Regions from separate parts of the Paenibacillus sp. tmac-D7 genome, predicted to be linked through region 2. Evidence: riboswitches for the same ligand, from Rfam matches in the RefSeq annotation. Region 2 holds a riboswitch; each other region holds the start of a gene.
What was found. Region 2 has a riboswitch for cyclic di-AMP ahead of FKP33_RS22850 (stalk domain-containing protein). Riboswitches for the same ligand answer to the same signal wherever they lie in the genome.
Positions count from the first base shown of each region.

Region 1 (4,187 bases), on a different contig from region 2:
TCTCCGGGCGGCCGCACGAGGATGCACGATCAGCCCGGCCTCCATCAGATCGTCCCATGTGATAGCCGACTCTTCGTTTCGACCGTCGGTCCTCACGTTGGCCAGTGCCGTGCGAATCGCTTCGACCGATGCGTTCTCGACGCCGATATCGCCCTTGCTTGTCGCCGCCTCCTGCGTCAGGAAGGCATGCTTCGCGCCGGGTACTTCCTTCGTAATAATTTTGCGAATACGCTCCCCGGCATGATCGGGATCCGTGAATACGATTACGCCCCGCCGTTCTTGCGCAAGCTTAATGCGTCGAATAACGTCCGCATTGATCGCCGAACCGCCCGTTTCGATGGTTTCCGCTTCTACCGCTCGTTTAATGGCTACCGTATCGTCCTTACCTTCCACTACGATAATTTCTTTAATCATGTGCACGTACCTTCCTTCGTGAACAAGAGAAAAAGAAGAGGGACGCCTCACGAGCACCTCTTCTTATCTGCCGATCTATATATAATGAATGTAGTCTTTCCGAATTGCAAGCGCCTAATCCGCCGACGGTTTTTTGGGACCGATAATGTATACCGTATAACCGCGCTTCGTACCGAAACGAGTTGCATAGTCACCGTTCTCGAAAAAGACGTCGATCTTGTTCCCTTTCACAGCGCTGCCTGTATCTTCGGCTCGGCGGAAGCCGATGCCCTCGATATAGACCCACCAGCCGATCGGGATCACTTTAGGATCGACTGCAATCGTGCGACCTTCCGTTACCTTCGCGCCCGAAGAAGTTACGCCGTATTGCGGATGACTTTCATCCTTGCCGGTGGATGACACCCCCGCCGAATAAGCGGTTAGCGTAACGTTTTTGATTACTTGCTTGTAGCCGAATTTGACGCCGTTCTTGGTCAACTCCTCGACGTTCGGCGATGAAGAGGACAGAACGACAACCGGATTTTTCGTCCCGACGGCCACAATGCGTTGTTTGCTCTCGGTTTGTACTTGCTGATCCACGACCTGCTCCGACACAAGCACGCCGTCTTCATACACTTTCTCCAGCTTCTTCACAAGGAGGCCCTTCTGACCTTCCTGCAATACTTGCTCTTTGCCCTTTAACAATTGGGGCTCGCTCTTGGTTACTGTATCGAATGCGATCGGTTCTTGCACATCTGCTGTTTCTTTCGTCACGCGGACAACCTTCAGTTCCGCATGAGGGCTTACTTCCGTTTCCTTAGCCGGAATGACTTTATCGAGTTCGCCCACAGGGACGTTCAAATCCTGCAGAGCGGCCTCTACCGTCTTGCCAACCGTGTAAACTGTCTTCGTCTCGCCGTCGGCGGTTAATTGCACCGGCGTCGTATGCGTGATCGCAATGCGGTCGCCCGATTTCACCTTTGCATCCAGCGCATGGGAAATACGGTCGTTCTCGCTTACTGCGATTCCTTGCTCATCCAGTACTCGTTGCAGTACCTCTTCCCGGGTTTGGAACGTGCGTTCCTGTCCGTCTACAACGATCGATACGCGCTTAATGGCCGTACCGTGCAACATCATCAAGAACATGAAAGTCATAGCGAATGAAATGAGAGCGATAATCGAAATCATACGCAAGTTTTCATGCGTCCATCGCAACGCGAAGGTCATGCTGGATGATCGTCTTACATGGGTTTGCCCTGGTGTTTCAGCGCCCACTTGTTCGGTCCTCCTTAAAGCCTCGCCATTCGAGTGTTATGCATGATAAGATTCTGACGCGACTATGGTAAATTGTTTGATTGCCATTACCAACGTTTGTGCTGCTGACATCAGAGTATCCACTTGCCTGCCGTATTCACCCCCCTCGGGTGTAAAGAGTAGCCAGCTTGGACACGAATCCCTTTTACGGGAAACACAAAAAAAAGTCAGCGGAGAAGAGGAACCTTCCCGTGACTTTTCTCATTTTGTCCAAATGAAAATAAAAGCACACGACAATGCGTTACCTCTCTCTAGACGCTTACGAGGTTAGCTGACGGATTCGGACTTGAGAGTCGCCCTACCCCGGGACAGTTGCCCGCCCCAGAGATTCACCCCTAAAAAACACCTTGGCAATCATGAATGGACCGCCGCGATGTGGTTCCCCCGTTTTCCTTTCGGAAACTCAGCGATGTTGGAATTCTGGTAATCGTATGAAGTTATTATTGAGTGTACGACGCGAGGGGTTTGGTTGTAAAGTATACAAACGTATAAAAAAAGAACGGTTTTTACCCATTTTCGTTTAAATATACTCATTACGCGAATAAAATACATCTATATCTCATTCGCACGAACCGATTTAGCTGTTTTCTTTATTTTTCTCGATTCGCTATAAGTAACAGCGTTTATGCAAGCGTTTCCCAGAGCCCGACACACTCACTTTAAACGAAAAAGTTCCATCGCATTTCGAGTCGTCGCTTCGGCTAATTGCTCGATCGAAATGCCCTTGATTTCGGCCGCCGTTTCGGCGACAAGACGGACGTAAGCGGACTCGTTTCGCTTGCCCCGATATGGATGCGGAGTTAAATAAGGCGCATCGGTTTCAATCAAAAGCCGGTCCATCGGCACCTTCTCGAGTACCTCTTTCGGTTGCTTGGCATTTTTGAAAGTTACTGGGCCGCCGAAAGAAATGTAAAAATTCATATCGAGACACATTTTGGCCGTCTCCCAGCTGCCGGAGTAACAATGCATCACGCCGCCGACCTCCGCCGCTTTCTCCTCGCGCAGCGTTTGTACGACGTCTTGATGCGCATCGCGGTTATGGATCGCAATCGGCAGGCCGACCCTGCGGGCCAGACGAATTTGTTCGCGGAATACCCGATTCTGTACGTCTTTCGGCGACGTATCCCAATGGTAATCAAGCCCGATTTCGCCGATGGCAACCACTTTCTCGTGACGACACAACGATTCGATCCAGGCGAGATCTTCTTCCCTCATATCTTTGGCTTCCGTCGGATGCCAGCCCACCGTCGAGTAGATGAAATCGTACTGCTCAGCCAGCGCCAAGGAGCTTGGAATCGTCTCCCGATTAAATCCAATATTCACGATTCGACTTATTCCGTTGTCTCTTGCGCGCGCAATCACCTCGTGTCGGTCTTCATCGAATTGCGGCGCATTCAGGTGTGCATGTGTGTCGATTAGCATAACGTTTTCTCCTTCATCTTCTATATGTCGTTTAAGATCTTAGCAGCTTCCGAATTTCTTTATCCAAAGCTGGAAGATGTTTCAATACGAGTTCCTGCGGGTAATACAGGTGGTATTTTCCGTTCTGGATCCCGCTGATCGAACGCACGATTTCGGATTTTCGCGAGATTTCCGTCAACGTGTCGTGCGCATCGAGCAATAAAATCGGCAGTTTCTCATCCTGTTCGCCCGGCCGGTACACATCATAGGATTGATCGGACGGGAAATCGACTTCCAGGTAATAGGAGGGATCTAATCCTAGATTGCCTATTTTTTCACGAAGCCGTTCCAGCATGCCGACGTCCATAATTTCCAGCGTTACATATTTGAATAAACGCCGCTGCAAGAAGCGTGAGCACAAATCAGCCAACACCGCATCCTCTTCCATCGTCCATTGCATCAGCACCGTTTGCATCAACGCTTCATCCAGCAAATGGTATTCTTCTGTGGTCAGCCGATTGCCGAACAAGCTGGGCAGCGGTTCGAGCAGAAAGTGGAACGGATACCCTTCTTCAAACAGTTGTTTGGCTCTTTGAAAAATTTTATGCAGGACGACTTCCGCGCTTCGGGTAACCGGATGGAAGTACACTTGCCAATACATCTGGTATCGGGACATCAAATAATCCTCAACGGCGTGCATCCCGCTTTCCTTAACTACGATATGTCCTTGATACGGCCGCATCACGCGCAAAATTCGCTCCAGATCGAAGGTGCCGTAATTTACGCCGGTGAAATAAGCATCGCGCAGCAGGTAATCCATCCGGTCCGCGTCCAGCTGACTCGAGACGAGGCTGACGACGATTTCTTGCTGGTACGTCTTGGCAATAACGCCCGCTACCTGCTGCGGGAACGTCGGAGAAACGCGTTTCAGCACTTCGTTGACTTCCGTGTTGCCGAGTACGATTCGGCATGACCAATCCTCATGGTGAGTCCCGAACGTTTTCTCAATCGAATGCGAGAAGGGACCGTGTCCGACATCATGCAGAAGCGCCGCGCACAAGCATAACAGACGTTCTTCT
Region 1 is NZ_VIDW01000048.1:17,639-21,825, forward strand. Features, by position in the region: gene rnmV (ribonuclease M5) at 1-414, opposite strand, end outside; gene FKP33_RS22650 (resuscitation-promoting factor) at 529-1,620, opposite strand; cyclic di-AMP (ydaO/yuaA leader) riboswitch at 1,948-2,126, opposite strand; gene FKP33_RS22655 (TatD family hydrolase) at 2,362-3,129, opposite strand; gene FKP33_RS22660 (HD domain-containing protein) at 3,161-4,187, opposite strand, start outside.
Region 1: another riboswitch for cyclic di-AMP. It lies ahead of FKP33_RS22650 (resuscitation-promoting factor); the one in region 2 lies ahead of FKP33_RS22850 (stalk domain-containing protein).

Region 2 (4,187 bases):
TCCCAATCGGATTGACTGCCCATAATGACACCCACAAGCACAGACATGGTAACCTCCGTTGTCGATTTATCGCTAACAAATAAAAAACGCCCTTCGGATAGATACTGAACTTATAGTGCAGTCTATCGGCAGGACGACAAGAAATACCCCTAAGCGCAAGTTAAGGCCTGGCACAGAACATGCCGACCTCTTCATGAACACTTACTCGTAGTCCAAAAATTTAAGGTTTTCGGGTAGATACTTTCGGGCCATATTCCCGACGATATACGAGACTATTTAACTAACTTTCCTCAAGCTCTTTCACTTCCTTAGTTTAGCAGGCTTTAACACACCGTGTCAACTAGAAAACACGAACATTCCATTATATTAATGAAAAATAGTTCGCTTTTCACGCAATGTTCATGCCATGTTCCTCATTAAAAAACAACGGCGCCAGTTGAATCCCGGCACCGTCATTCCCACTATTTCCCACGTAAGTGTATGCAAAAGGCATATTCATGAAGTCCGGCTCCAGTCATGAACATCCATTCATCCATCATTGGCCTCCTCCCTGCGGGCTCCTGATTTGAATTTCGCAAGCTCCGCCATGCCCTGCCGTACTTCTTCCCGCGATAACCCTCCGTCTTCCAGCTGCAATGTCGAATCCGTCAGCCAGCGCTCGTACATCTCCATGCCGATGTCCAGTACGCGTGAAAGCCGCTCGTTCCATGCATCCCCCTTCACTTCATCGATCCAGTGAAAAAGCGCATCTTCCGCCTTAGCAAGCCGTCCTGTCTCATCATAATAAGGAACAAGCAGTTCGAGCTGGGAGGCCTCCATGCCCGATCGACCGATCAATTCCAACGCAGTCTCGATCCTTCGCTCCGTTTCCTCGCGCAAGTCCGCACTTTCCTCCATCTTACGAATCGTCAGCAGCAGCTCAAGCCATTTAAGCGCCTCGGCCTTCCCGGCCTGTATCTGCCCTTCCTGCTGCAGTACCTTGACACGGGCCAACAGCAGGTCTGAGGCTGCGAGCGCCTTCCCGATATCCGGATGTCCGCCAGGCGAGAGGAGCGCCAGCAAATCTTTCACCGACAACGCCTGCAGCAGCTTGGAATCCAAACCGACGAGCTGCCTTAACGCATGGTTCAACAATTCCATACGCTCGTGGAACGATAACGCCTGTTTATGTAAAACTTTCATGACTACCCGAGCCGTCTGCTCGATGAGCTTCATTATATAATCGCGCTGATACATGTCTGGTGCCTCCGTTTCTGTACAGATCGTCCTGCCCCCAAGTCTAGAGCGCAGATTGCAGGAACAGGTTTTTATTGTACCACCGATCCTGTTTCCGGACATCGATTCAGGCCGAAATTCATCGCGATTTACAATTACAGGAAGTGACTGGATGAATTTATGCATTGAACCATTACGGCAACCTATGGTAAGTTTTTAAAAGCCGAATCGAACAGTTCATTTTCTGAACGTACGGGGGACGCATCACATGGGGTGAATAATTGAGTTCCGCGATTGCCGCGGGCCAGCTTAGGGAAAATCCTCTTCCCGAACCCGACAACTAACCTCGGAGGCTGACAGGAGGGATACAATTGAATAAGAAATTCAAAAGCATGCTTCTTGCATGCAGCTTGATGTTGCCTGCGTTTTTGTCCGCAGCGCTGCCGGCACACGCCGCTCCGTTAAATCTGCCCACTGATATCAAGGTGCAGATCAACGACTCGCTGGTGCACTTCCCGGATGCCCAGCCGCTTCTGGACGGCAACTCGAAGCTTCATGTTCCTGCGCGGACAATCGCCGAAAAACTCGGCTATAAACTGACTTGGCAGCAGGAAGGCTCGCAAATTCACGTTGCGATCAGCAGCGGCGATACGACCTTATCGGTCACAACCGGGGAACAAGTCATCAGCGTTAATAACCAAACCGCTTCAATCGAACATCCGGTGAAAATGGTGAACGGCCGCGTCTACGTCCCGTTCCGTCTGCTTGCCGAAACGTTCGGCAAGACCACCCAATGGGATGCGAACAACCGGATCGCCATTCTCGGTACGGACGGCAAATACCACGCTCCGGCATGGTATCGTCCCAAGACGATCGCCAAAAATTATGTGAAAGTCATTGAAGCGAAGGCTACTGCCTATACCGCTGCTCCAAGCGAGAACGGTGGGTATGGCTCGCTGGATTATATGGGTAACACGCTGAAGCTCGGTACCATCGCTGTCGATCCGAACATCATTCCCCTCGGTTCCAAAGTGTATATCGAAGGATATAACTATGCAGGGCTCCCAACCGGCGGAATGTACGCAACGGCCACCGATGTCGGCGGTGCGATTAAAGGGAACAAAATCGACATCTTCGTTCCTGAAAGCCCGAGTCAAGCATCGCGGTTCGGCATTCAACAAGTGAAAGTGTACGTTCTCGGTTCTTAAGCAACCGTAAGCCCCCCACAACAGCAGCCTTTCGAGGCTGCTGTTTTTATTTGCCTGCCTTTGTTCGTGGATAGCACACTGCGTTTAGCCCGAAACTACAAGTAAATATCCCGGCGGAGGTGGTGTGACATGTTCAGGAAGGTTATGCTGCTGATGTTCTGCTTGCTGCTCTGCTGCACGACGGCGAGCGCCGCGGCGCCCGGCAGCGATGAAGTCGTCTGGAACGTGCAAACCGATCAGAAGCTGATCGCATTAACGTTCGATGACGGCCCCAATCCGGTTTATACGCCGCAGATTCTCGATATTCTTCGAGACTATCAGGCCAAGGGTACGTTCTTCGTACTCGGCAAACGGGTGCAGTTGTTTCCCGCCATCGCCATTCGCGAAGTGAACGAAGGACATGAAATTGCCAATCATACGTTCGACCATCATTATTTGAAAAATTATCCTCCCGACCGGTTGATTCAGGAAATTCGCCAAACGCAGGAGGTCATCTTTGATATTACGGAACAGATGCCGAACGTGTTTCGTCCTCCCGGAGGTTTTTATAACGACACGCTGCTCCATTCGATGAAAGAAGATAAGCTGACCGTCGTGATGTGGTCCTGGTATATGGATACGAAGGATTGGCGCAAGCCCGGCGTCGACAAAATCGTTCAGCAGGTGCTCGGGAACGTGCACAACGGCGACATCGTGTTGTTTCACGATTTGGAGGGGGATTGCACGCAAACGGTTGAAGCCTTGAAGCGGATTCTGCCGGAGCTTAAATCACGAGGCTATCAATTCGTAACCGTGTCCGATCTTATCGCGAAGACGCGGAAATAAACAAAGCCGGCCCACTGGTGCGTGAGGCCGGCTTTGCAATAGCATTGGCATGTACTTATTTTTAGTTTTCCATTATTACATAATTTATGATATTATAAATGAAGAAAAGCGTACATACGTTCCTGTCTGGAGTTGATACATGATGGCGACCGCCACCAAGGACCCGTATATCCGCAGCATCGAACTGCTTCGGGATAAAGTGCCTTCCTTCACCCGTTATCCGTTCCACCTTTCCGCTCTGCGTGATTTCTCCGGGTTAAAGCTTCACCCCAAAGTTACTTATATCATCGGAGAGAACGGAACCGGCAAATCGACGCTGCTGGAGGCGATTGCTATTGCCTGGGGTTTTAATCCCGAAGGCGGCACATTAAATTTTGCGTTTTCGACGCGTGATTCCCATTCGGAGCTTTATCGTTACATCCGCTTGGTTCGGGGCGTGACTAAACCGAGAGACGGATTCTTTTTTCGAGCTGAAACTTATTACAATTTGGCGACGAATATCGACCAATTGGATAGCGAATTTTCGTACGGAAGACGCATCATCGACTCCTATGGCGGCAAGTCGCTTCATGAGCAGTCGCACGGAGAGTCATTCTTCTCCGCATTCGTCCATCGTTTCGGAGGCAACGGTCTCTACATCTTGGATGAGCCTGAAGCCGCACTGTCGCCGTTGAAGCAAATGTCGATGCTTGCACGTATCCACACCCTCGTTGAGCAGAACTCCCAGTTCATCATCTCGACGCACTCGCCGATTCTGATGAGTTACCCGGACGCCGTTCATTATCAATTAACCCCGGATGGTTTACAAAAGACGACTTTGGAAGAAACCGAGCACTACTTGATCACGAAGCAATTTATGACGAATCGGGAACGCATGCTCCGTACTTTATTTGAAGACGAGGAGTAAAAAAACAGGCGCACGTACTCCGCCTGTTTGCT
Region 2 is NZ_VIDW01000049.1:24,645-28,831, forward strand. Features, by position in the region: gene purE (5-(carboxyamino)imidazole ribonucleotide mutase) at 1-47, opposite strand, end outside; purine riboswitch at 189-290, opposite strand; gene FKP33_RS22845 (DUF6483 family protein) at 529-1,236, opposite strand; cyclic di-AMP (ydaO/yuaA leader) riboswitch at 1,427-1,585, shown strand; gene FKP33_RS22850 (stalk domain-containing protein) at 1,587-2,423, shown strand; gene FKP33_RS22855 (polysaccharide deacetylase family protein) at 2,553-3,248, shown strand; gene FKP33_RS22860 (AAA family ATPase) at 3,391-4,155, shown strand.

Region 3 (4,187 bases), on a different contig from region 2:
CATAAAAGTAATGACCGGCTTCATTCTTCAGGATTTTAATTCCGACTTCTTTACCATCAATGCGAGCCTTTAAAGCCTGGACGACCTCGTGAACAGCTTCAATATCAGGATGAAGATTCGCCAGCTTAAATAAATTCAACATCAGGTGCCTCCATTCGTGGATTTTGGTCTGAACGCAGCAGCTCTAATTAATGCTTCAAATGAAAAGGTACAGTCGAAATCGTAACGTCTTTTCGATTTAATCAATAGGCACGAATTAATATACTGGATTGATTATGCAGAAAATTGTGCCACCAACTCCTTGTAATAAATTGCGGAATCATCACCGTTACATAATCCGTCTCGCTGGTTTTCCATTCAATTGTATCGATAAATTTAATTAAAGGTCTCAGTATGCTCCGATAACTGGATTTTAAAATAACAAGCCGAACGCCTGAATTCCACTCCTCCCATTTTTTCTCCATCTTCTGTGCATCATCGTCGTCAAAAGCAACATAAACGGCAATAATGTTCTCTGATATCGACTTGGCATACCCGATCGTATTTAAAACGACCCGATTAACCCCTGCCACCGGGACAACGATCACATTTCCTTTGGTCACTGGCGTCTCTGCTATCGGATCAATCCGCAGTTCATTAGCCATATTCAGGTAATGCTTGTGGATACGAATAAAGAAATAGATAACAACCGGAAGGAAAAGGAATATGATCCATACTTGTGAAAATTTTGTAATCAAAAAGATTAAGCAGATGGAGAACGTTGTGATCATTCCGATTGTATTGATTAAAAAGCTGATAGCCCAACCCTTCGGTTTCATTTTCCACCAGCGGCGCATCATTCCTGTTTGGGACAAGGTAAACGGAATAAACACGCCTAAAGCATACAAAGGAATCAGGCCTTCCGTATGTCCCTGAGCAATAACAATTAAAATAGCCGATAAAACACCGAGTACGATGATCCCGTTTGAAAACCCGAGTCGATCCCCTCTGGCGGTAAACATACGGGGCATAAATTTGTCTTTTGCCATCATGTAGGCAAGCAGCGGAAATGCGGCATAGGCTGTATTCGCAGCGAGAAATAAGATCAAAGCCGTAGAAGCTTGTATGGCATAATACATGGGCCCCCGGCCAAACGTGGAAGCGGCGATTTGGGAAACGACGGTTTCTTCAGGTCTCGGTGTAATGCCATAGGTATAGGCTAGAAAACTAATCCCCATAAATAAGCTGCCTAAAATAAGTCCCATCATCATCAGGGTTCTTGCCGCATTTTTCTCCGCCGGTGCCTTGAAGTTAGGTATTGCATTAGATACGGCCTCAACCCCGGTCAATGCGGAACAGCCGGAACTGAAAGCCTTAAGGAGTATAAATAAACTAATTCCCGAGATTGCCATATCATGAGTTTGGGGCGCTGCAGAAACACCGCCTGCAGCATATTTATATAACCCGCTCAGGATAAGAAGCACAATTAGAGTGACAAACAGGTAAACCGGATAAGCAAGGATAGAAGCCGATTCCGTGATTCCCCGTAAATTCATGATGGTCAAAAAAGCAATCATCACAATAGCAATGAGAACACGATGGTCGTGAAGGCCAGGGAAAGCGGATGTGATCGCATCGGTTCCAGCAGAAATACTAACAGCCACAGTTAAAATATAATCAACTAATAAGGATCCCCCTGCTAATAAACCGACAGGCACCCCCAGATTCTCCTTCGATACGATGTATGCCCCGCCCCCCGTCGGATAAGCATATATGGTTTGGCGATAGGAAAGAATTAAAATCGTTAATAACCCTAATACAGCAATGGAAATCGGAATGGAATACCATAATGCCACAAAACCTACTGTCATTAAAACCAGCAATATTTGTTCCGTGCCGTAAGCAACAGAAGACAGTGCATCCGATGATAATACGGCAAGAGCCTTAAATTTGCTCAACTTCTCTTCCGCGAGTTCTTCGGATTTCAAAGGACGACCGATTAAGAACCGTTTCAAAGCAGACATCATCTTGAATGCTTCCCCCTTTTGAAGCCGATTCTCTGCTTCATGATTTGGATATTTTACCCGATGTTGCTGTGTTTTTATCCACATTAAATATCAACTCCTAAAGTCACAAACGGTTGTACATCTTCAAATCCTAAAGAGACATAAAAAAAGAAGCCTGACAGAAGAGGACTCTTCTCGCGGCTTCCTGGGTACGGCAAAAAAACCGTATCTTTCGCACGACAAAATCGCCTCTCTTTTTACGCTTACGAGGTTAGCTGACGGATTCGGACGTAAGAGTCGCCCTATTCTAAGCAAATGTACAAATGTACGGGATTGCTTTAGAAATTCACCCCAAAGTAATAAGCGGTGTAACAACCTTGCCCATTACCGAATGGTTCCCCCGATCCCCTAAAGGACTCAGCGATAAAGACGCATTTCATTTTTGATATCCCGGTTTTTGGCAATAAAAAGCCACAGAGGCGCTTCCCCTGTGGTCACGTTAGACGATCACAGTTTCCCCATCTCCTCCACACAACGCTTACGAGGTTAGCTGACGGATTCGGGTGGTGAGAGTTGCACCCTACCTCGGACAAAAACACTACCGATGTTTGTGTCCAAGGATTCACCCCTTCAAACTTTGATTTTTGGCTCTCACACCAATAAGCAAAGCTCGAGTTTGGTTCCCCCGCTTTCCCAAAGGGAAATTAAGCGAATTAGAATTAGAAACGTTATTTTGTTTTCATGAGTTGTATCATACGCTTATTCAAAAAAGCTGTAAAACAGATGAAATCAAGATATTAGACATCGTTTTGATAAAACGACGCGTGATACCGCTTACATATCATGCGGTCTTTTATTTCATGCTTTTTACTCGATGAATCGCGTTTTTTCTTTTCCCCAACAACCAAAAAGCCTTCATCTCACGATCCCTCTTATAGAGGAAACGTAAAAAGAAGGCTTGATTAGGGGGGCGACAGCTAAGAAATCTGCACACCTTTTTTAAGTGATTTAAAGTCGATGTTCGAGTTTAAGAGCAACGGCAGTATCTTCATGCTGCTTACCATCGGAGCAAGACACTGTCGGCAAATCGGCTGACATTCAAAGGCAAAGTTGTCACGAATCCAACCCTTACAGTCTTCATTTTCACATGACCAAATCATCGTATTTTCCGTAGGGATATCCTCTAACAATTTTTTCCGAAAATACATGATGAACCCCTCCTTATGATCCAAAAGAAAAGCTGCCCTCCATATTTGTTAGGGCAGCTTGCTTTGGGTTTACAGCTTTACAACATTTTCGGCTTGCGGACCGCGATTTCCTTGTACGACATTGAATTCAACACGTTGACCTTCATCTAACGATTTGAAACCATCGCCTGTGATTGCACTGAAATGCACGAACACGTCGTTGCCGCCTTCCACTTCGATAAAACCAAAACCTTTTTCAGCATTAAACCATTTCACTGTACCTGTTTGCATAATATGACCTCCAAATTTTTATTTAACATGTACTTTTTATTTTTGGAAACAAATAAAAAATTCACACATTGAAAAAGGTACCATCGCACAAATGATAACCCTTTGCAATATGTGAATCAAGGTTTCAAATATATGATTAAAGTAATCATACCACACTCAAACGCAAAGGGCAAGTTTTTCTCTCCTCCACAAACCAAAAAGCCCTCGTCTTACGATTCTCCGCAAAGAAGAACCGTAAAAAGAAGACTTTGTTAGGTCCATTGGATTTCCTCAGATCTGCAGCTCCCCAAGCTTAATCAGCTCGACAACCGCTTGCGAACGCCCTTTTACATTTAATTTCTGCATGACGTTGGAGATATGGTTGCGTACGGTTTTCTCACTGATAAACAGCTGCTGCGCGATATCTTTCGTCGTTTTGTCCTGCACCAGCAGTTCAAATACTTCGCGTTCGCGATTGGTGAGTAAAAATTTACTTTTGTGATCGCTGCCCTTCAAATGTCACCCCTCCTTGCCCGGGTTTTTGTATCAATACAAGGTCTAGGGATACAGTCAGATTCAGTTTATGAAGGATCACGTATACTGGTGCGGCAACCGTCCAAAAATGGGCGAGACGATGAGGCATCGCAGCTATTGGCGGGGAATCCGCCAGGGTACGGTTTTCCGGCATACGGTTATGGTTACATCTTAAGATACCCAACATGGAATGGATCTACTGAAGTGCCGC
Region 3 is NZ_VIDW01000013.1:46,157-50,343, forward strand. Features, by position in the region: gene FKP33_RS11405 (hypothetical protein) at 1-142, opposite strand, end outside; gene FKP33_RS11410 (APC family permease) at 243-2,006, opposite strand; cyclic di-AMP (ydaO/yuaA leader) riboswitch at 2,230-2,418, opposite strand; cyclic di-AMP (ydaO/yuaA leader) riboswitch at 2,506-2,706, opposite strand; gene FKP33_RS11415 (cold-shock protein) at 2,963-3,193, opposite strand; gene FKP33_RS11420 (cold-shock protein) at 3,263-3,463, opposite strand; gene FKP33_RS11425 (helix-turn-helix domain-containing protein) at 3,734-3,958, opposite strand.
Region 3: another riboswitch for cyclic di-AMP. It lies ahead of FKP33_RS11410 (APC family permease); the one in region 2 lies ahead of FKP33_RS22850 (stalk domain-containing protein).